3 regions of the Variovorax sp. LjRoot130 genome follow, and region 1 is predicted to be linked to each of the others. Evidence: riboswitches for the same ligand, from Rfam matches in the RefSeq annotation. Region 1 holds a riboswitch; each other region holds the start of a gene.
What was found. Region 1 has a riboswitch for glycine ahead of ACSQ86_RS34330 (RidA family protein). Riboswitches for the same ligand answer to the same signal wherever they lie in the genome.
Positions count from the first base shown of each region.

Region 2: linked by a shared signal. The riboswitch ahead of gcvT (glycine cleavage system aminomethyltransferase GcvT) and the one ahead of ACSQ86_RS34330 (RidA family protein) in region 1 are both predicted to bind glycine.
Region 3: linked by a shared signal. The riboswitch ahead of ACSQ86_RS03230 (FAD-dependent oxidoreductase) and the one ahead of ACSQ86_RS34330 (RidA family protein) in region 1 are both predicted to bind glycine.

Region 1 covers NZ_CAXURM020000002.1:941,755-948,524, reverse strand. Annotated here, with positions in the region: gene ACSQ86_RS34350 (alpha/beta fold hydrolase) at 1-595, shown strand, start outside; gene ACSQ86_RS34345 (RidA family protein) at 713-1,054, shown strand; partial or broken gene ACSQ86_RS34340 (transposase) at 1,265-1,462, shown strand; gene ACSQ86_RS34335 (GlxA family transcriptional regulator) at 1,439-2,647, opposite strand; glycine riboswitch at 3,104-3,194, shown strand; glycine riboswitch at 3,210-3,315, shown strand; gene ACSQ86_RS34330 (RidA family protein) at 3,562-4,032, shown strand; gene ACSQ86_RS34325 (SRPBCC family protein) at 5,106-5,504, shown strand; gene ACSQ86_RS34320 (RidA family protein) at 5,555-6,052, opposite strand; gene ACSQ86_RS34315 (aminotransferase class V-fold PLP-dependent enzyme) at 6,049-6,770, opposite strand, start outside.
Region 2 covers NZ_CAXURM020000001.1:2,189,970-2,196,739, reverse strand. Annotated here, with positions in the region: gene ACSQ86_RS11085 (TRAP transporter large permease) at 1-499, shown strand, start outside; gene ACSQ86_RS11080 (hypothetical protein) at 581-1,117, shown strand; gene ACSQ86_RS11075 (hypothetical protein) at 1,250-2,158, shown strand; glycine riboswitch at 2,196-2,282, shown strand; glycine riboswitch at 2,303-2,420, shown strand; gene gcvT (glycine cleavage system aminomethyltransferase GcvT) at 2,432-3,628, shown strand; gene gcvH (glycine cleavage system protein GcvH) at 3,653-4,027, shown strand; gene gcvP (aminomethyl-transferring glycine dehydrogenase) at 4,041-6,770, shown strand, end outside.
Region 3 covers NZ_CAXURM020000001.1:621,817-628,586, forward strand. Annotated here, with positions in the region: gene ACSQ86_RS03225 (D-amino acid dehydrogenase) at 1-442, opposite strand, end outside; glycine riboswitch at 528-633, opposite strand; glycine riboswitch at 649-739, opposite strand; gene ACSQ86_RS03230 (FAD-dependent oxidoreductase) at 767-2,014, opposite strand; glycine riboswitch at 2,094-2,200, opposite strand; gene ACSQ86_RS03235 (helix-turn-helix domain-containing protein) at 2,334-3,068, opposite strand; gene ACSQ86_RS03240 (hypothetical protein) at 3,228-4,031, shown strand; gene ACSQ86_RS03245 (MFS transporter) at 4,053-6,014, shown strand; gene ACSQ86_RS03250 (phosphatase PAP2 family protein) at 6,014-6,667, shown strand.

The DNA of each region.
Region 1 (6,770 bases):
CGATCTTGCCGCCGATGTCGTTGCTGCGATCGAAGCCGATTGTGCGCCGGAGAAGCCTGAAGCATTGTGTGTGGTGGGCCACGCGTTCGGCAACTGGGTCGCGCGGGTTCTCGCCCATCATTGGCCTTCGATGACAAAATCTGTCGCACTTCTCGCAGCGATTATTGGCAGCACAATATCGCCCGAACTCTTGATTTCCGTGAATGTCGTATCTGACAATTCCAAGCCGGAAGCAGACCGCCTATTTTATTTGGAGCGCGACTTCTTCGCTCCGGGGCACGATGCTTCCGTTTGGTTGAGCGGGTGGCATACAGAGGTCTCTAAATTCCAGCTCGCGGCGACGAATGCAACGGCCGACAGTAGTTGGACCGAAGTGGGCAAAAATTTGCCGGTGCTCTATGTTGCGCCTGAATTTGACAAGATTGCACCCGTACCCGAAGAAGATTACTTGCGAGATCGTGTAGGCCATCTCACGACGATGGAAATCATCCATGGTTCTGGCCACGCACTTCTCCCGGAGAAGGTTTCGGAGGCCGCGGCTGTGCTTGTCTCATTCGCCCAGTCCATCATGCGCGGCGAAGGGCGACCTACCTAAATCTACCTAGTCGCACGTGTGCTTCAAAGAGCCAGCATCTTTGCGGCTAAAGATTTTCCCGGCCCCGCTTTTCGCGCGGGGCCTTTTCCCACAGCTCAATTTTTCCAGGAGAACTCCATGAGCATTCAGCGCATCGAACCGGGCGCCCGCATGAGCAACGCCGTCGTCCACGGTAACATCGTCTATCTCGCCGGCCGGGTCGGCGAAGGCGAGAGCGTCACTGACCAGTGCAAGAGCGCACTTGCCGACGTTGACCGCCTGCTCGCTGCCGCCGGCAGTGACAAGTCGAAGATCCTGCAGACGATCATCTATCTCTCGGATATCGCCACTTTCGGCGAAATGAACGCCGTCTGGGAAGCCTGGATCGATCCAGTCAACCCGCCGGCCCGCGCCACCAGCGAAGCCAAGCTCACCACACCGAAATTCAAGGTGGAGTTCATCATCACGGCGGCGATCTGATCGCTCCGATATAGGGAACCGGAAAGCCGGCCTATCGCTCTGATAGGCCGGCAATCGGGATTCGAGGAGTATCCTTTAAGGGTACGGGAGAGATCGGTCACCTGCCCCCTCCCAACCGTACCAGCGTAGTGGCAGGGAAGTCCGTCAACTTGGAATGACGGATTGATGAAGCGAGCCAGGCTTACCGGATGTGCAGATCATTGAAGTTTCGAGCAGGCGGCGGGTGCGAAGCCCGTCGATCTCGGCCGCGAGCACGGCGACTCGGAAATGACGCTGTATAGCTGGAAGGACCGTCACGGCGGCATGGACGCTTCCGAAGCGAAGCGCCTGAAGCAGCTCGAGGACGAGAACGCCAAACTCAACAAGCTGCTTGCCGAGGAGTTGTTAGAGGTGGCTCGGTTGTTTGAACAGTTTTCGGGCTGTCGCTAAGTGCATTTCTGGCTCGGTCAAGCCGCCATCGTGATTGATCCTGCTTGAAGAACCAACTACTGAGTGAGCCAGATTTGTGTAAACTGACTTCCTCGATCGCGATAAGTCTAAATCCTGATCACTCTTTACAATGCTTTCGTAGAGAGAAGCCCATTGCGGCGATATAACGTCATCCACGCTTACCTTTGATTGTCGTGCTTGTGATGGGGTCGTTGCAAATTGAGCCCGGAAACATCGATTGAAGTGAGAGCTATCGGAGAAACCGGTGATTGTCGCGATTTCCGTTATTGACTTGGGGCTATTTAAAAGAAGCCAATATCCATAAGCAAGTCGAAACTGACGGCAATATTGCTGGACCGGCTGCTTCATTTCCTGCTGGAAAAGCCGTTCTATCTGCCGCTTAGAAACCCCCAAGGTTGACGCAAGAGATTCAACCTTCAATGGCTGCTGTCCAAGATTTCTTTCGATGATCTTGAGCGCCCGAAGTACTCTCGCATCGAGTGGATTTTCTCTTGTTCCAGAATTCTGCTCAGTTTCGGTGGGGGAGGCCGAAAGCTCTTGCGGCGCGGGAATCTCGGCGCCGATAGCGGAATAATGACGTTCTAAAAGCCATGATCCGAGTTCCAGTGCCGCTAGCCCTCCCGCACAGCTAACTCGCCTGCCGCTCACGACCAAGTTAAGGCCTGAGATTTGCTGCACCTCCGCGAAACGGGTATCTCGGTCGGCGCCGCGATACCAATCTGTTGCGCAGGGCAATCTATCGAAAAATCCGGCTTCGATTAGCACAAATAGTCCGGAACCTATTCCCGCAAGAGTTGCGCCCTTCATATCGGCGCTTGTGAGTGCTTCCAGAATCGATCTGCGGTCCTCGACAGGAGCAGCTGTCTTCCCGCCTATCACGAAAACGTAGTTGCAATCGCGAGCAGCGTGCAGGGGCGCTGTCGGAGGTACTTGGACCCCGCAGGTCGTTTGCGCTGGCTTTTGTCCTAGAACGACATATTCAAAGTCGACTCCGACCGCGGCTGCCGGGTCGGTGCAATGCTTCAAGATATAAACCAGGGCAGAGTACGAAAACATCGTGAAGCCTGGAAGGAGGATGAAGCCGACCTTCACTCGCCGCCGCGCCAGCTTGGCGGATTCGGCCTTCACACCAGAAACCGGCATCATCGTGGACTCTCCTGCCATAAGGTCGGCAATCGTAGCAGTTGCAGTATGTCCGCGCGCAATCGGATGCTCATGGCACTTGTCGCATAGAAGGTAAGCGGATGGCCGTCCGATCCTTGACGACTGCGACCGGCGGCACGCGGCAATTGGCCGCTCACGGCGGTCTCGCCGGGAGGGCACTTCATCGATTGCCAGCGGTGCGGCAGGAGATTGTCGATGCGCTGGCCATGTGCGTGGGCAGGCGCTGCAGGACGTCTTTAGGTACGCGTGCGGATCGGGGCCGCAGAGCTTGCCGCCTGCACCAGGCTCATCACGACGGCCGCGCGATGGCCGGCCAGTTCTGATTTTTTCAACTCCCCTGCCTCACGTTCCAGGCTTGGCGCTCGAACAACGAGAGGCTGGTTGGCTCCCGACCCCTTGCGGCACTATCGACTTCCAGCAACGATCCGAATAGACTTCGATATAGCAGGAGAGCGGGCCGCGCGAAGCGGCTCCACCGAAGGCGCAAACTCCCATAAACGCTCAGGTCGGCTCACGCGATGAGCCTGTACTGCATCAACTGTCAAAGCCGTCTGGAGAGCCATCACGCCATGTGATGCACCGAAGGAGCAAACCTGCTGCGGGCGCAGCGGGTGAATCTCTCAGGTACCGAGGACAGGGGGAGCGGCAACTTGGACGCATGGTCCGGTTGCTTTCTTTTCGAGCTTCCGTTTCTCCGCGTTCAAGCGCTGCGACCTCATAGGTTCACGAAATGCGCGTGATCGTTCTCGGCGCCGGCATGCTCGGGATATTCGTACCACAGGCAGCGCGCTCGCGCCCGCCCTGAGCGAGCCGAATGCCGACGATCAGCTCTCCGCCCCACTCGACGACCCCTATTTCGGCAATTGACCACTTACTTCCAAGGACACCAGAGAATGACAACGCAAGGACCCGACGTACGCCTCACCCAACTCGGCATCGAATTGCCGAAGGCGGTCGCCCCCGTCGCCAACTATGTGCCGGCCCGAAAGAGCGGCTCGCTGATCTACATCGCGGGCCAGGTGCCGACCGCCGGCGGCAAGGACCAGTACGTGGGCAAGGTCGGCCAGGACGTCTCGATCGAGAACGCCCAGAAGGCGGCGCGACTGTGCGCGATCAACATCCTTGCCCAGCTGCGCACGGCCCTGGGCGGCAGCCTCGATGGCGTCGCGGGCTGCGTGCGCCTCGGCGGCTTCGTTAATTCCACCCCCGAGTTCGGCGACCATCCGAAGGTGATCAACGGCGCCTCCGACCTGATGGTCGAGGTGTTCGGCGAAGCGGGTCGGCATGCGCGCGCCGCAGTCGGCTGCAATTCGCTACCGCGCAACGTCGCTGTCCAGGTCGATGCCATCTTCGAGTTGGCCTGACGATGAACCACGCCGCGGCCTGGGCTGACGGCTGTGTACCGATAAATGCGCTGACCGGCTTCCTCGGCAGCGGCACCCACGCTGCTACGCCATTTGCTGGCCGATGCCGGCGTGGCGGACACGGTGGTCGTCATCAACGAGTTCGGTGAGGTCGGGCACGACCACCTGTTGGTGCGCGCGAGCTCGCTGAAGACGTCGTCCTGGTGAGCTTGGGCACTCTACGAGTTCGGCCGGGCTCTATTGGCTAGACTGCGTTTCAGCGCGGGCGCAATACACGACGCGACGCGGACCAACCGTGAAGACCGCCTTTTTAGATGAAGGACTCGGTAAATCTAGAACACTGCTAGGGAAATGCTTATATGGCGCCTCCCGGATTACAAGCAACTTGTGTGTAAAGGATCAGGAGGCAGAGCTGCAGTCTCATATTCGGCCTGTTGTGCAGGCGTGATGCCTGCTGGCCCTGATGGTATTCGCTGACGAGGCTCCCTGATCATCGAGATTGGTGCTCTTGATCCCTATCGGAGTGTCCCCATCCCGGTCCGACCTGTCTGGCGCATCACACGCGTGGTCGCTTGCTCTCCTTCGAAGCGGTAGTTTCTAGGTTCCTGCCAGTGCACTTGCTGCCACGCCGCAGGTCTCCACGCCTGTCCGCGTGCCAACACCACCATATCGTTCGCGCCAGCTTGTTGGCCACCGCCGACGACTACGCTGTATGGCCGGCGCTGGGCTTCAAATTTGACCCGCGTGTTCAGCCTACCCCGATGCTTTTTTAAGCGGTGCCACCGCAAGAACAAGGCGGTGCGCGAGATCGTGAGGGCCACAAGCCTGTCGCGCAAGACGGTGCACAAGTACTTGCGCACGCCGGTGGCGCAGCTCCGAAGTACCGGCGCAATTCGGCGTCCCAGAAGCTGCATCGTCAGGTCCACAGCCCGCCATAGCTTTTCGGCATCGTGCCCTCCGCGAATGCTATTTGCCGCGCGGATGACGCTGCCCTAACCTTTTGGTCATTCGAAACGGAGGTCCTACGTGACTGTTTGCATGATTGCAATATGACATGGCACTTGACATAGCTGGTGAGTACGTCGTCCCTGCCTCCCTGGCGACTGTGTATTCCGCTGAACGACCCCGCGATCCTGAAGCAGTGCATCCCCGGCTGCGAAGAGATCGAGGAGAGGTCCAACGGCGAGTTCGCCGCGATCATGCGCTTCGAGTTCGGACAGCTAAAGGCGCGATTCAGGGGCAAAGTCCACCTCTTCGATCGGGATCCGCCGAACGGCTATCGGCTGGTCGGCGAGGGCGAGGGAAGCGTTGCGGGTTTTGCCAAGAGCTCAGCCGTAGTGGCCCTGGCGGACACACCGGAAGGGACAAGGTTGACCTACCAACTGGGAGCGAATGTCGGCGGCAAGATCGCTCAGCTTGGCCAACGCTTGCTCATGTCAACGACCAAGAAGATGCAGGAAGGAGGAGGCTAGTCGATCTCGCCGCGAATGAGGTGCTCGAGGCGCCATGATGCTTCGGGAACTCAGCGCGCCGCGATGCACTCCACTTCGACACGAGCATTAAAGGCCAGTCCGCTCGATCCGAACGCGCTGCGTGCGGGAAATTTCCCCGCCGAGAAATATGTCTTGTAGACGTCATTGAAGGCGTTCCATTCATTCATGTCGGCCAACATCGCGGTGCACTTCACTATGTCGGCAAACGTGTATCCATGCACCTCCAGTGATGTCTTGATGTTCTCCATCACTTGTTTGGCCTCCGGCTGAATGCCGCCAGGTGGCAGCTTGAGGCTGCCGGGGATGTTCCCAATTTGGCCTGACAGGTAGAGTGTCGAGCCCACTTGCACTGCTTCGGAAAATGGAAGTGTTGTGGGAAGAACCTTTCCGGAGTTCAAGTGCTTCGGAGCCGCACAGCCGCTGATTAAAACGATCGCCAGGCCAGCGAGCGCTACGGGAAGTATCAAGCGGCCGGCAGCGCCAACGCCGCAAGACAGTGGATTTGCTTGAAAGTGCTTGGAACTCATGGGGTACCGATCGCTGCAAGAAACTTATCGATGTCGCTCATGTCGTTGAAGACGGACGGCGAGATGCGTGCGTGATTTGCGCGCAAGGTAATTTCGATCTTCGCGGGTGCAAGGCGAGGCGCCAGCTGGGATGCGTTGAGATAGGCGAATGTCACGATGGCGGAGTTGGAATCGGTCGGCGTCACCACTTGAAAGCCTCTGGCCCTCAGGCCGTTCTGCAAAGCGTCGGTCATAGGCTTTCGATAGGCTTGGATCTTGCCGGGGCCCACGCTCTGAATCCAGTCGATCGATGCCGCGCAGGCAGCCTCGACCGCACTTGCCGGGAAGGATCCCATGAAATACCCAGCGACCGAGTTGATCTGAACGCTCTCGTATGGGACGCTGCCCGGCGGATCAAGCGGATACACATGAAGAATTGGAGCCGCAAAGTTGCGAGTCTGGCGATAGCCATACCATGGGCGCTGGAGTTGGGGCAGAAGGCTCTTGCGCACGTACAGAAACGCGAAGCCGAAGTCGCCCATGAGCCACTTGTAGGTTCCGCATGCGGCGAAGTCCACACCTGCCGCCTTGACGTCAATCGGCATGTTGCCGGCGGACTGAATCAGGTCGACGTACACGAGCGCCCCACGCGAATGCGCCAGGTCGCATACGGCCTTGAGGTCATGGGTAAATCCGTTGTACAGCGACACATGCGAAATCGCAACGAGCTTGGTTCCGG
Region 2 (6,770 bases), on a different contig from region 1:
GGCGCTGCCGGACATCCTCGCGCGCTCGGCGCTGCTGTCGGCCTCGGTGCTAATCATCATCGGGCTGTCGGCCTCCTTCGCCTGGATCCTGACCATCGAAGGCGTTCCCCAGTCCCTGGCCGAATGGCTGGTCAGCATGCAGCTCTCGCCGTGGATGTTCCTGATCATCGTGAACGTCTTCCTGCTGCTCTTCGGCATCTTCATCGAGCCCTTGCCCGGCGTGATGGTGCTGGCACCCATCCTCGCGCCGGTGGCCATCAAGCTCGGCATCGACCCGGTCCACTTCGCGATGATCGTGATCTACAACCTCACGCTCGGCATGATCACGCCGCCGGTAGGCGGCCTGCTGTTCGTGACCTGCAACGTCTCGAAGGTGCCGATGTCGCAGCTGGTGCGCGAGCTCGTGCCCTTCCTGTGGGCGCACGCGGCCGTGCTGCTGGTGCTGACCTTCGTTCCGGCGCTCAGCACCTGGCTGCCGCGTTTGTGGGGCTTCAAATAGCGGCAGCGGCCCGGTCATTCACGAGGATGTCATGCGGATCCCCGATGCTGCGGCGCTCGACCCCGAACGCCCGAGCATCAGATGTTCCTCATCAAGACCGAGAAAGCGCGCCAAGAACTCCAGCCGGGCCGCCGCACGCTGGGCCAGCGCGAGCGCGCCCTGCTGCTGATGGCCGACGGCCAGCGCTCGGTCACCGACTTCGGCCAGCTCTTCGGCAGCCGCGACGAGGCCGGCCGCGTGGCGCTGCACCTGGTGCAGGAGGGCTATCTGCATCGTTCGCAACCCGCTACGCCCGCCGTGGCGCCGCCGGTGCAGGCAGCTCCGGCGCCGGACGCGAGCCCCGAGCCGCCGGTCGCGGCGGATGTCTTCGACGGCAAGCGTTCGCTCGCCACCACGCGGATGTTCCTGTTCGACCTGTGCGAGCGCATGTTCGTCAGGCGCGATCCGATCCTGGCCGGGCAGTTCCGCGAGCTGCTGCGTGAAGCGCGCGACCGGGAGTCGATGCTGGCCGCCGCATCCGCCATGCTCGGCGAGATCGAGAAGCTCGCGGGTGCCGAGCGCGCCACGTCGATCCGCGAACGCATCGACAAGCTGCTGCCGCCCCAGCTCGTGCATTGAAATCGGCCCCGACGGCCGCCATGGCCGCATCCGGACAAACTCGGCGTCTCCGCTGACAAGACGAGGTGGGATACTCGTCGCGTCGCGCCCATCCGGCGCCCCAACCCTCCCTTCTTTTTTCTGTCAACAGGCATGACGAACTACGGTTTTGTTCATCTGGAGTACGGGAGTCAGCATCGTGATCATTCGGTCCAGGTGCTGACCAAGCTGCGAAGGCAGTTGGCCGGCGAGAGCGATCGTGTCGTTCTCGCGATCGTCGACAACGCCAGGTCCACCGGAGGCGAAGCATTGCGCAATGCGGAATGCGAGGACGGCTTCGTCATCGCAGGCGACAACTCCAACCGCGAATTCACTGGGTGGGACCAAGGAGTCGCAGCCATTCTTGCCCGCAGCGGCGAGCCCGACGTGTGGATCTTTTCGAACGACACCGTCGCGCGAAACCACGGATGGAGCGAACGCAGGGTGGCCGGCTTCGGCGGTGAAATCAAGAGGCTGGGGCTGCACCCGGGCCCGTGGCTCTTCGGCGAGATCAACGATTTTCCGCGCTCGACGATGACGCCGCTCGGTCCCCTGCTCGAATGGGTTTCGACCTACTGCTTCGCGATGAACGGCAACCTGCGCCGCCAGCTCGGTGCGCTTTCGCCGGGCAACGAATTCCTGGATTCGCTGGTCTACGACCGCTTCGAACCCGAGCACCGTCTGTTTCGCGACAGCGTCGACGAGGCCTATGTCGATTTCGTGTCAGCCTGGCTGATCAAGGACGAGAGCGATCCGTCCAGGCAGCGCAGATTCAAGTGGTCCCACGAATGGCACAAGGCCAGTGCGTTCTCGCCGGAGAACTTCGACGACCTGCGCATGAAGGCGCGTTGCGTTCTCTCGGAGAGCATGCTCAGCGTGCGCGCCCGGCAGCTGGGCGCCGACATCCGCTCGCCCTACGACGCGCGCAATGCCAGAGCGCACATTCGCAGCTCCCTGCAGCTCGTCGCCGACAAGCTGTGGGAGAAGTTTCTGCTCAGGCGGCTGCGCCTGGAGCGCTCCTGAGCGGCCAGGACCGGGCTCATCCCTTACACTCGGGCAGGTCAGGAGAGAGCCTCGCAGCGCGGGGCCGCCGAAGGCGCAGGTCCCCTCGAAAAACGGGCCCGAACGCTCAGGCAAAAGGACTGACGAAGCGCCCCATTTTCCGGGCGTTTCCTTGCTGGAGAGAGGCGGCGCATCGCGTTTTTTGTTCGCAGTGCCGCCCACCGAAGGAGCAAACCCCGATCGTGGGGCGAATCTCTCAGGTAAAGCGGACAGCAGGGGTGGCCCATGGCAAGAATGTCATGGATCTGGACTGCCCCTTTGGAGAGTGCCTTGGCCTCCGCATCCGACGATCTGCAAAAGACCCCGCTCTACGACCTGCACCTGGAGCTCGGCGCCCGCATGGTGCCCTTCGCGGGCTATGTGATGCCGGTGCAGTACCCCGCCGGCCTGATGGCCGAGCACAAGCACACGCGCGAGGCCGCCGGCCTGTTCGACATCTCCCACATGGGCCAGCTGCGCCTGGCTGGCCCCGATGCCGCCGCCGCGTTCGAGAGCCTGATGCCGGTCGACGTGATCGGCCTGGCGCCGGGCAAGCAGCGCTACGGCCTGCTCTTGAACGACGAAGGCGGCATCCTCGACGACCTGATGTTCTTCAACGAAGGCCACGACTCGCTGTTCGTGATCGTCAATGGCGCCTGCAAGGTGGCCGACATCGCGCACATCCAGGCCAGGATCGGCGCGCGCTGCCAGGTGCTGCCGATGCCCGACCACGCCCTGCTGGCGCTGCAGGGCCCGCAGGCCGTGACCGCGCTGGCCCGGCTCGCGCCCGGCATCGAGCGCTTCGTCTTCATGACCGGCGGCGCGGTGCAGATCGGCGGCATCGCGGCCTTTGCCACGCGCAGCGGCTACACGGGCGAGGACGGTTTCGAGATCTCGGTGGCCGCCAAGGATGCCGAAGCGCTCGCACGGCTGCTGCTCGCCCAGCCCGAGGTCAAGCCCGTCGGCCTGGGTGCGCGCAATTCGCTGCGGCTCGAAGCGGGCCTGTGCCTCTACGGCAACGACATCGACGAGACCACCACGCCGGTCGAAGCCTCGCTCAATTGGGCGATCCAGAAGGTGCGGCGCACCGGCGGTGCGCGCGAAGGCGGCTTTCCGGGCGCGGCCAAGGTGCTGGCGCAACTCACGGCGGCCAATGGCGTCGCAGGCCACCTGGACCACCACACGCTCAAGCGCAAGCGCGTCGGCCTGGTGGCGCTGGAGCGCGTGCCGGTGCGCGATGGCACGCTGCTCGAATCCTTCGAGGGCGCGCCCATCGGCCAGGTGACCAGCGGCCTGCTCGGCCCCACGGTCGACCGGCCGGTCGCGATGGCCTACGTCGCGCTCGCCTATGCCGAGCCCGGCACCCGCATCCAGGCCATCGTGCGCGGCAAGCCGGTGCCGATGGAGGTGAGCACCATGCCTTTCGTGCCGCAGCACTACTACCGCGGTTGAATTCTTTTCTTCAAGGAGCCTTTCATGAGCATCAAGTACACCAGGGACCACGAGTGGGTCCAGGCGGTCGGCGACGGCGTCGCCACCGTCGGCATCACCGTTCATGCGCAGGATGCGCTGGGCGACGTGGTCTTCGTCGACCTGCCGGAAGTCGGCAAGAGCTACAGCCAGGGCGATGTCGCCGGCGTGGTCGAGTCGGTCAAGGCGGCGGCCGACGTGTTCATGCCCATCACGGGCGAGATCACCGAAGTCAACGAGGCGCTGCGCGCCGACCCTTCGCTGGCCAACAGCGCGCCCGAAGCGGGCGGCTGGTTCTTCAAGATGAAGATCAGCGACGCCTCGCAGCTCGATGCACTGCTCGACGCCACCACCTATCAAAAGTTCGCCGACGAAAACTGAACCGAACACGCCAATGCCGAAGTCTTCCCTGCCCTCCCTCAGCGAACTCGAGAACGCCGAGGAATTCATCGCCCGCCATATCGGCATCGAGGCCGATGACGAAGCGCGCATGCTCGCCGCCGTCGGCTCGACCACCCGCGCCGAGCTGATCGACGGCATCGTGCCGCCGGCCATCCGCCGCACGAAGCCGATGCGCCTGCCCGCCTCGGTGACGGAGGCCGACGCGCTGGCCGAGCTGAAGGCCATTGCGGCGAAGAACAAGGTGGCGAAGAACTTCATAGGCCAGGGCTACTACGGCACCCACACGCCCGGCGTGATCCTGCGCAACGTGCTCGAGAACCCGGCCTGGTACACCGCCTACACGCCCTACCAGGCCGAGATTTCGCAGGGCCGCATGGAGGCACTGGTCAACTTCCAGACCATGGTGTGCGACCTCACCGGCATGGCCATCGCCAATGCCTCGATGCTCGACGAGGCCACGGCGGCGGCCGAGGCGATGACGCTCGCCAAGCGCAGCGCCAAGAGCAAGAGCAACGTGTTCCTGGTCTCGGGCGACTGCCATCCGCAGACCATCGAGGTCATCAGAACGCGCGCGGCGCCGCTCGGCATCGAGGTCAAGGTCAGCACCGTGTCGGAGACCCTGCCGCACCTGATGGCCAGCGGCGATTTCTTCGGCGCACTCGCGCAGTACCCCTCGACCACCGGCCACGTGCACGACCTGCGCCCGCTCGCCGGCCACGCCCATGCGTGCGACGCCGCCTTCTGCGTGGCGGCCGACCTGCTGGCGCTCACGCTGCTGGCGCCGCCCGGCGAATGGGATGCCGACATCGTGTGCGGCACCACGCAGCGCTTCGGCATGCCGATGTGCAACGGCGGCCCGCACGCGGCCTATCTGGCCTGCCGCGACGAGTTCAAGCGCTCGCTGCCCGGCCGCCTGGTGGGCGTGAGTGTGGACACGCAAGGCCAGCCGGCCTACCGGCTCGCGCTGCAGACGCGCGAGCAGCACATCCGGCGCGAGAAGGCCACTTCCAACATCTGCACGGCGCAGGTGCTGCCGGCGGTGGTCGCGAGCATGTACGCGGTCTACCACGGGCCCGAAGGCCTGACGCGCATCGCGCAGCGCGTGGCTGCGCTCACCGCGGTGCTGGCGCAGGGCCTCGAACAGATGGGCCGCGAGCTGGCCAATGAGACCTCCTTCGACTCGCTCACCGTCAAGACCGGCGAGGACACGCCGAAAATCCAGGAGCGCGCGCAGGCGGCAAGCATCAATCTGCGCCAGCGTCTGCAGAACCACCTGGGCATTTCGCTCGACGAGACCACCACCCGCGCCGACATCGAGACGCTGTGGGCCCTGTTCGTGCCTGCCGGCACGCCGATGCCGCGCTTCGACGAGCTGGCCGGCAGCATCGCGCCGCGCATCCCCGAGGACCTGCGCCGCACCAGCGCCTTCCTCACGCACCCGGTGTTCAACACCCACAAGAGCGAGACCGCGATGCTGCGCTACATCCGCAGCCTCTCCGACAAGGACCTGGCGCTCGACCGCAGCATGATCCCGCTCGGCAGCTGCACCATGAAGCTCAACGCGACCAGCGAGATGATCCCGATCACCTGGCCCGAGTTCGCCAACATCCATCCCTTCGCGCCGGCCGAGCAATTGCAGGGCTATGCGCAGCTCGACGCCCAGCTGCGCGCCTGGCTCTGCGAGGCCACCGGCTATGCCGGCATCAGCCTGCAGCCCAATGCCGGCTCGCAGGGCGAGTACGCCGGCCTGCTGGCGATCAAGGCCTTCCATGAAGCCAAGGGCGAAGGGCACCGCAACATCTGCCTGATCCCCTCCTCCGCGCACGGCACCAACCCGGCGAGCGCGCAGATGGTCGGCATGCAGGTGGTGGTGACGGCCTGCGACGCGCAGGGCAACGTCGACATGGACGACCTGAAGCGCGCCTGCGAGAAGCACGGCGACAAGCTGGCCGCGGTGATGATCACCTACCCCAGCACGCACGGCGTGTTCGAAACCCGCGTCAAGGAACTCTGCGAGATCGTGCATGCGCACGGCGGCCGCGTCTACGTGGACGGCGCCAACATGAACGCGCTGGTCGGCGTGGCGGCGCCCGGCGAGTTCGGCGGCGACGTGAGCCACCTGAACCTGCACAAGACCTTCTGCATTCCGCACGGCGGCGGCGGCCCGGGCGTCGGGCCGGTGTGCGTGGTCGAAGATCTCGTGCCTTATCTGCCGGGGCATGCGACGGCAGGCGTCGCGTCCAACGGCGTCGGCGCCGTGTCGGCCGCGCCGCTGGGCAATGCCGCGGTGCTGCCGATCAGCTGGATGTACTGCCGCATGATGGGTGCCGTGGGCCTGCAGGCCGCCACGGAGATCGCGATCCTGAGCGCCAACTACATCAGCTCCCGCCTCAAGGAGCACTACCCCACGCTCTATGCGAGCCCCAACGGCCACGTGGCGCACGAATGCATTCTCGACCTGCGACCGCTCAAGGACTCGAGCGGCGTGACGGCCGAGGACGTGGCCAAGCGGCTGATCGACTACGGCTTCCACGCGCCGACGCTGAGCTTCCCGGTGCCGGGCACGCTGATGGTGGAGCCGACCGAGAGCGAACCGCTGGCCGAGCTCGACCGCTTCATCGACGCGATGATCGCGATCCGCGGCGAGATCCGCCGCGTCGAGGAAGGCGTCTGGCCCAAGGACGACAACCCGCTCAAGCATGCGCCGCACACCGCGGCCAGC
Region 3 (6,770 bases), on a different contig from region 1:
CGAATTCCTTCTGGGTCGTATAGAAGTGCAGGATGCCCTGGGTGCGCTGGTCGTAGCTGAGACCGGTGTCGCGGCGCAGCTGCTGCAGCGTGTCGCGGCTGTAGGTGCCCAGGCGCACGATCTGCTCGATGTTGTGGCGCGTGCGCGCCGGCGTGCATTCGCGCAGGAACTGCAGGCCCCAGAGCCACTGGCGCATGTCGGCGCGGATGCGAAAGAGGAGCGGTGCATCTTCCTTGCCGAGCCATTGCAGCACCTTGAGCGGCGCGCTCGGGTTGGCCCAGGGTTCGGCATGGCTGACCGAGATCTGGCCGCCGTTGGCGAAGCTGGTTTCGGCAGCCGGTGTGGCCTGCCGGTCGATCACGGTCACTTCGTGGCCGAGTTGCTGGAGGTAGTAAGCCGAGGTCACGCCGAGCAGGCCGGCGCCGAGAACGATCACGCGCATTTCGAGAACCTTTGAGGTTGCAGCGCTTGAACGCAACGGAAACGGAAGCTCGAAAAAGAAAGCAACCGGACCATGCGTCCAAGTTGCCGCTCCCCCTGTCCTCGGTACCTGAGAGATTCACCCGCTGCGCCCGCAGCAGGTTTGCTCCTTCGGTGCATCACATGGCGTGATGGCTCTCCAGACGGCTTTGACAGTTGATGCAGTACAGGCTCATCGCGTGAGCCGACCTGAGCGTTTATGGGAGTTTGCGCCTTCGGTGGAGCCGCTTCCCGCGGCCCGCTCTCCTGCAGTGCAGCAATTGTAAGGCGGCGAGGACGCGCGCGGCTACGGATTTCTGAAGGCGAACTCGAGCTCGGGCCTGAGGCCGCTCACGATCCGGGCAATCGACTTGCCGGCGCCGCAGGCGTTGATCCAGCCGCGCGCGCCCGGCGCGACATTGAGGAACAGGTTGAACAGGCGGGTCTTGCCGATCATCGGCAGCCCGTCCCGGCTGACGGCATGCACGACCGTCTCGAGGGAGGCATGCGCCGTGTCGGCCGCGCCGGGCAGCAGCGTTTCGATGCGGCGCAGGATGGCGTCGACGCGGTCCGAATCGGGCTCGCTCTCTTCGTCGAAGCTGGCGCGTACCGTGGCGGAGACCCGCAGGCAGTCGCTGCCCGGCGTTTCGATGCGCCGGATGCCCAGCTTGCCCTGCCGGTCGCGCAGCGCGACGCGCGGTGCGCGGGTCGCGTCCTTGAGAGGGATCGTGACGATGTATTCGCGCAGGAAGCGAAAAGGCATGGCGATCTTCAGCTTTTCGGCGTGCATCGCGCTGGAGATGCCGAGCGCCAGCACATAGGCCTGGCCGCGCAGGACGACGGGCTGGCCGTCGGCATCGAGCAGCTCGACATGGTCGATGCGGCCTGCGCGCTCCTCCAGGGAGATCACCGTGTGCTGGGTCAGGAAGCGCACGCCGGCCGCGCGGCACAGGAACACCATGCTGGCCGCGAACTGGGCCGGGTCGCGCGCCGCCGGATCGTCGAGCGAATAGGCTGCGCCGGCGAGCTCGCCGCGCAGGGCCTGCAGGGCCGGCTCGATGCGCAGCGCCTCTTCGGCCGAGACCAGGCGCTCCTCGCATCCCAGATCTTTCCAATGAGAGGCGCGCGCCAGCCGGGCGTTGAAGGCGTCGGCATCGGTGTAGATGCTCAGCAGGCCCGGGTTGCGCTGGCCCGGGGGCACGCCGGCTTCGTCGCGCAACGAACGCACGATGTCGCGGCTGTAGGCGCCCAGCCGGACGAGGTGTTCGATCGGCTTGGATTTCGGCGCCTCGCCGATGGCGCGATCGAGCAGCTTCGCGAAGCGTCGCCGCAGGCGCACGTACAGCCCCACCCATTTCGCGCGGGCGGCACGGCGAGCGGCGGATTGCCGAAGAAGCTGGTCGGCCGCGGCCGTGACGACCGTGTCGACGCGCCCGCGCGCCTTGGCGGCCGGCGTGGCATGCCTGTCGACCACCGTCACTTCGTGGCCCAGCTGTTGAAGGTAATAGGCCGATGTCACGCCGAGCAAGCCGGCGCCGAGTACAACCACGCGCATGTCCAGATCCTTTTGGGATGGCATGAACGGCGGGTTTGGGCGCTCACTGTGCGGAGCTGCCGTAACCCGGGGTTCAGATGCCGCTCCCCCTGTCCTTGGTACCTGAGAGATTCATCCGCTGCGACTTGCAACGGACTTGCTCCTTCGGCGCATCACCTGGCGTGATGACTCTCCAGACGGCAATTGACTAAATGAGCAGTGATTCGAACCGATGCAAGGTTCACCTGAGCGTTCATGGGAGTTTGCGCCAACGGTGGGATGTCGATGCATCCGCTTTTCTGCGGTAAGAATCTTAGCTTAGAAACCGGTTTCCTGGCCGTCACGCGCGGCGCAGGCGGGTGAACAGCTCGAACTCCCAATTGCGCATGCCCAGCAGCAGCGTGTAGCCCTCGCGCTCCTTGGGCGAGAGCTTCTGGTCGGTCTGGTGTTGCTGGGCGAAATCCTGGGCCACGCGCTGCAGCCGGTCCAGAAAGGCCGGCGCCAGCGAGCGGCTGATCGAGCCGTGAACCAGCAGCAGGCCTTCGGCCGGCCCGTCGAAGCCGCCTCGGTAGTAGTCGAGCACCACGTTCTCGCGGAAGAAGTCCATCACCGGCCCGTGCGGGCGCCAGCGGAAGGTTTTGGCGAGTTTCAGGCGGTAGCGGTTCAGCGGCCGGAGCTCGATGATGCCGATGCGGTCGAGTTGCGCGAGGTAGCCGATGCATTCCGCCTCGCTGATCCGGTAGGCGGTCACGATCTGCTCCAGCGTCCACTGGCTCAGGACGCAGATGGCCAGGAGCAGCAGCTTCTTGTCCTTGACCACGGCCTTTTCCTGCTCGAGCGTCAATTCCTTGAGCAGCGGCTGCGCATCGGCCACGCGGCGGGCGAGTTCGGCGAAGTCGATCTTGAGTGCACGGCAGATCGCATCGACCCGCGTGAGCGGCATGTCGCCCTTGGCGAGCATGCGCTTGACGCTGGATTCGGCCATGTCGAGCGACTTGGCGAGATCCGCATAGGTCATGCGGGCGGTTTTGAGCTCGTTCTTGAGAGCCTGCACAAGGTCGACGGTGGTGCTCATGGCGGGAGTATTGGGATTTGATACCTGAGGTCGTGAAAAAGTACTCCGTATCGATTCTCGATGCTCCCGGAGCGGTTGACAACCTACATTCCGCCGCACACACATCACCCGGAGCCCGCCATGCCTCTGCCTTGTCTGACCCGCCGCGAACTTGGCCTCTTGTCCCTCTTCGTCCTGCTCCTGCTGCTTGCGATCGCCGGCCCGGCCCTGCCGGCGCCCGGCCTGGGCGGCGCGCCTTTCGCCGACGACCGCGGTTGGCACGGCGTGCCCTATGCGATGGACGTGCTGAGCAACCTGCCTTTCGCGGTGATCGGCGTCTGGGGGCTGCGCTGGCTGCGCTGGCTGGAACGGGCGCACGAGGAGGCGCAGGACGCCGCGCCGCTGCCCCAGGCCATGGCCCAGCCGCCGGTCAACACGCTCGACTGCGCCTGGATGTTCTTCGCGGGCCTGATCCTCATCGCCGCCGGCTCGGCCTTCTACCACCTGCAGCCCGACGGCCTGCGGCTGGCGGCGGACCGCGCCGGCATGGCGGTGGCCTTCGCCGGCCTGATCGGCTGTGCCGTCTGCGAGCGAGTCAGCGCCCGCGCCGGCTGGCCGGCCGCCTGGTTCACGCTGACCGGCGGTCTGCTGGCGGTGGCCGTCCACCAGGTGAGCGGCAACGTGCTGCCGTGGGCGCTGGTCCAGTTCGGCGGCATGGCGCTGGTGCTCGCGCTGGCACTTGCCAAGCCCCTGGACGGCGCCATCGGCCTCAGGCTCGGCTGGGTGATCTTCTTCTACGCGCTGGCCAAGCTGCTCGAGCTGTCGGACCATGCCATTTACGAAGCGACGCATCATCTGATGTCGGGCCACAGCCTCAAGCACCTGGTCGCGGCGCTGGCGGCGCTGCCGGTGCTGCATGCGCTGCAGTCCATGGGACGGCAGACGCTGCGGCACAATCCGGGCGCGGCCGCGGTGACGGCCTGAGGAACCCGCCAGGGAATTCGCATGACAGCACCGGTCGACGCCTCCATTGCCATCGCGCCCGAAGCGCATGCGCACGCCAATCAATTCGCCTTGCTCGGGCAGCGGAGGTTCGGCCCGTTCTTCTGGACCCAGTTCGCTGGCGCGGCGAACGACAACCTCTTCAAGTTCGCATTCACCGTGATGGTGACCTACCAGCTGCAGCTGGGCTGGATGCCGCCGGCCATGGCGGGATTGGCCATCGGCGCACTCTTCATCCTGCCCTTCCTGCTGTTCTCGGCGACCGCGGGGCAGCTCACCGACAAGTACGACAAGACGAAGATGATCCGCTTCGTCAAGAATCTCGAGATCGCGATCATGGCGGTGGCGGCGTGGGGCTTCATGCGTGCGGACGCCGTGGTCCTGCTGGGCTGCGTGTTCCTGATGGGGCTGCATTCCACGCTGTTCGGTCCGGTCAAGTTCGCCTACCTGCCGCAGGTGCTTGATGCGCGGGAGCTCACCGGCGGCAACGGCATGGTCGAGATGGGGACCTTCGTCGCCATCCTGCTGGGACAGGTGGCCGGGGGCCTTCTCGTGGCATTGCCGCAGGTCGGCCACACCACGGTGGCGGTGGCTTGCGTGCTGTTGGCGCTCGCGGGGCGCGCGGTGGCGCAGGCGATTCCACCCGCGCCGGCCACCGATCCGGGCCTCGTGATCAACTGGAATCCGTTCAGCGAAACCTGGCGCAATCTCAAGCTGGCGCACGGCAACCTGGTCGTGTTCCGTTCGCTCCTGGGCATCTCGTGGATGTGGTTCTTCGGCGCCGTGTTCCTGAGCCAGTTCCCGAGCTTCGCGAAGGAGGTGCTGCACGGCAACGAGCAGGTCGCCTCCCTGCTGCTGGTGGTGTTCTCGGTCGGCATCGGCATCGGCTCGCTGCTGTGCGAAACCCTGAGCCGCCGCCAGGTGGAGATCGGCCTGGTGCCGCTGGGCGCGATCGGCATGAGCGGGTTCGCCATCGATCTCTACTTCGCCTCGCGCGCGCTGCCGCCCGCGGCGGAGATGGGGCTCGCTGCCTTCATGGCCCAGTCCGTTCATTGGCGCGTGATGGCCGACCTCGGCCTGCTGTCGCTCTTCGCGGGGCTCTACAGCGTGCCGATGTACGCGCTGATCCAGCTGCGCAGCCAGCCCACGCACCGGGCTCGGATCATCGCGGCCAACAACATCCTCAATGCCCTGTTCATGATCGGCAGCGCGGTCATCGCCGGCGCGCTGCTCAAGGCCGGCTTCACGATCCCGCAGATCTTCTTGTTTACCGGCATCGCTAATGCGGTGGTGGCCTTCTACATCTTCATGCTGGTGCCGGAGTACCTGCTGCGCTTCGTGGCCTGGGTGCTGTCGCGCATCGTCTACCGCTTCGACGTCAAGGGCGAGGAGCACATTCCGGCCGAGGGCGCGGCCGTGCTGGTCTGCAACCACGTGAGCTTCATCGATGCGGTGCTGCTGATGGCCGCGAGCCCGCGGCCGATCCGCTTCATCATGGACCACCGCATCTTCCGCGTGCCGGTGCTCGGCTGGCTGTTCCGGTTGGCCAAGGCCATTCCGATCGCGCCGCAGAAGGAAGACCCGGCAGCCTATGAAGAAGCCTTCGCGCGCGCGGTACAGGTGCTGCGCGAGGGCGATCTGCTCGCCATCTTCCCCGAGGGCGCGATCACGCGCGACGGCAGCCTGCAGCCCTTCAAGGGCGGCGTGATGAAGATCCTCGAGGCCGCGCGTGCCGAGGGCATCGATCCGCCGGTGATCCCGATGGCGCTGACCAATCTCTGGGGCTCCTACTTCAGCCGCGTCGAGGTGCGCGACGGCGAGAACGTAGCCATGGTGCGTCCGTTCCGGCGCGGCTTTTTCAGCCGGGTGGGGCTCCATGTCGGCAGTGCGATGCGGCACGCCGAGGTGCAGCCCGAGGCTTTGCAGCGGCGCGTGAGCGGGCTGCTGGAAAGCCAGCCGAGCTGATGCTGTTCCTGCCTGACGGCTTCTGGTATTCAATCACCTGGTTTGGTGACAGCGGCTTCCTGCTGCCCGTCGCGGCCTGGATTGCCGTGTGGCTGGGCGTGCGGACGGTCACACGGCCGATCGCATGGCGCTGGCTCGCGCTGTTCGGCTCCGCCGGCGCCATGGTGGCCGCTTCGAAGATCGCCTTCATGGGCTGGGGCATCGGCAGCGCCATGCTCAACTTCACCGGCATCAGCGGGCACACCATGCTCTCGGCCAGCGTCTGGCCGGTCGCCTTCTGGCTGACCGCAGCGCATTGGGAACCGCGCGTGCGCGTCTCCGCCGCCACGCTCGGCTGGGTCTTCGCTGCGCTCATCGGGCTGTCGAGGCTGGCGATCTATGCCCATTCCAAGTCGGAGGTGGCCGCCGGATTCGCGCTGGGCGCGGCCGTCAGCGCGTTCTTCCTGTGGCAGCAACAGCACCGGCCGCCGCCGCGGCTTCATTGGATCCTGCTGCTGATCAGCATGGTCTCGCCGATGCTCTTCCTGCGCCCCGGCACTACAGCGCCCACGCACGACGCGCTCGGGGTGATCGCGGTGCGGCTGGCCGGTACGGAGCGGCCCTTCACGCGCGACGACCTGCTGCGCCGTCGGGTGCGCCAAGGTATCGACTAGAGATACCGGAGGCGTCGCAAGGTGCCACTGGTGCAGTAATTTGCGCCTCGCCGAGGAAGTGCGAACCATCATTCGCGCACCTTCACTACGCCGCGAGGCATTC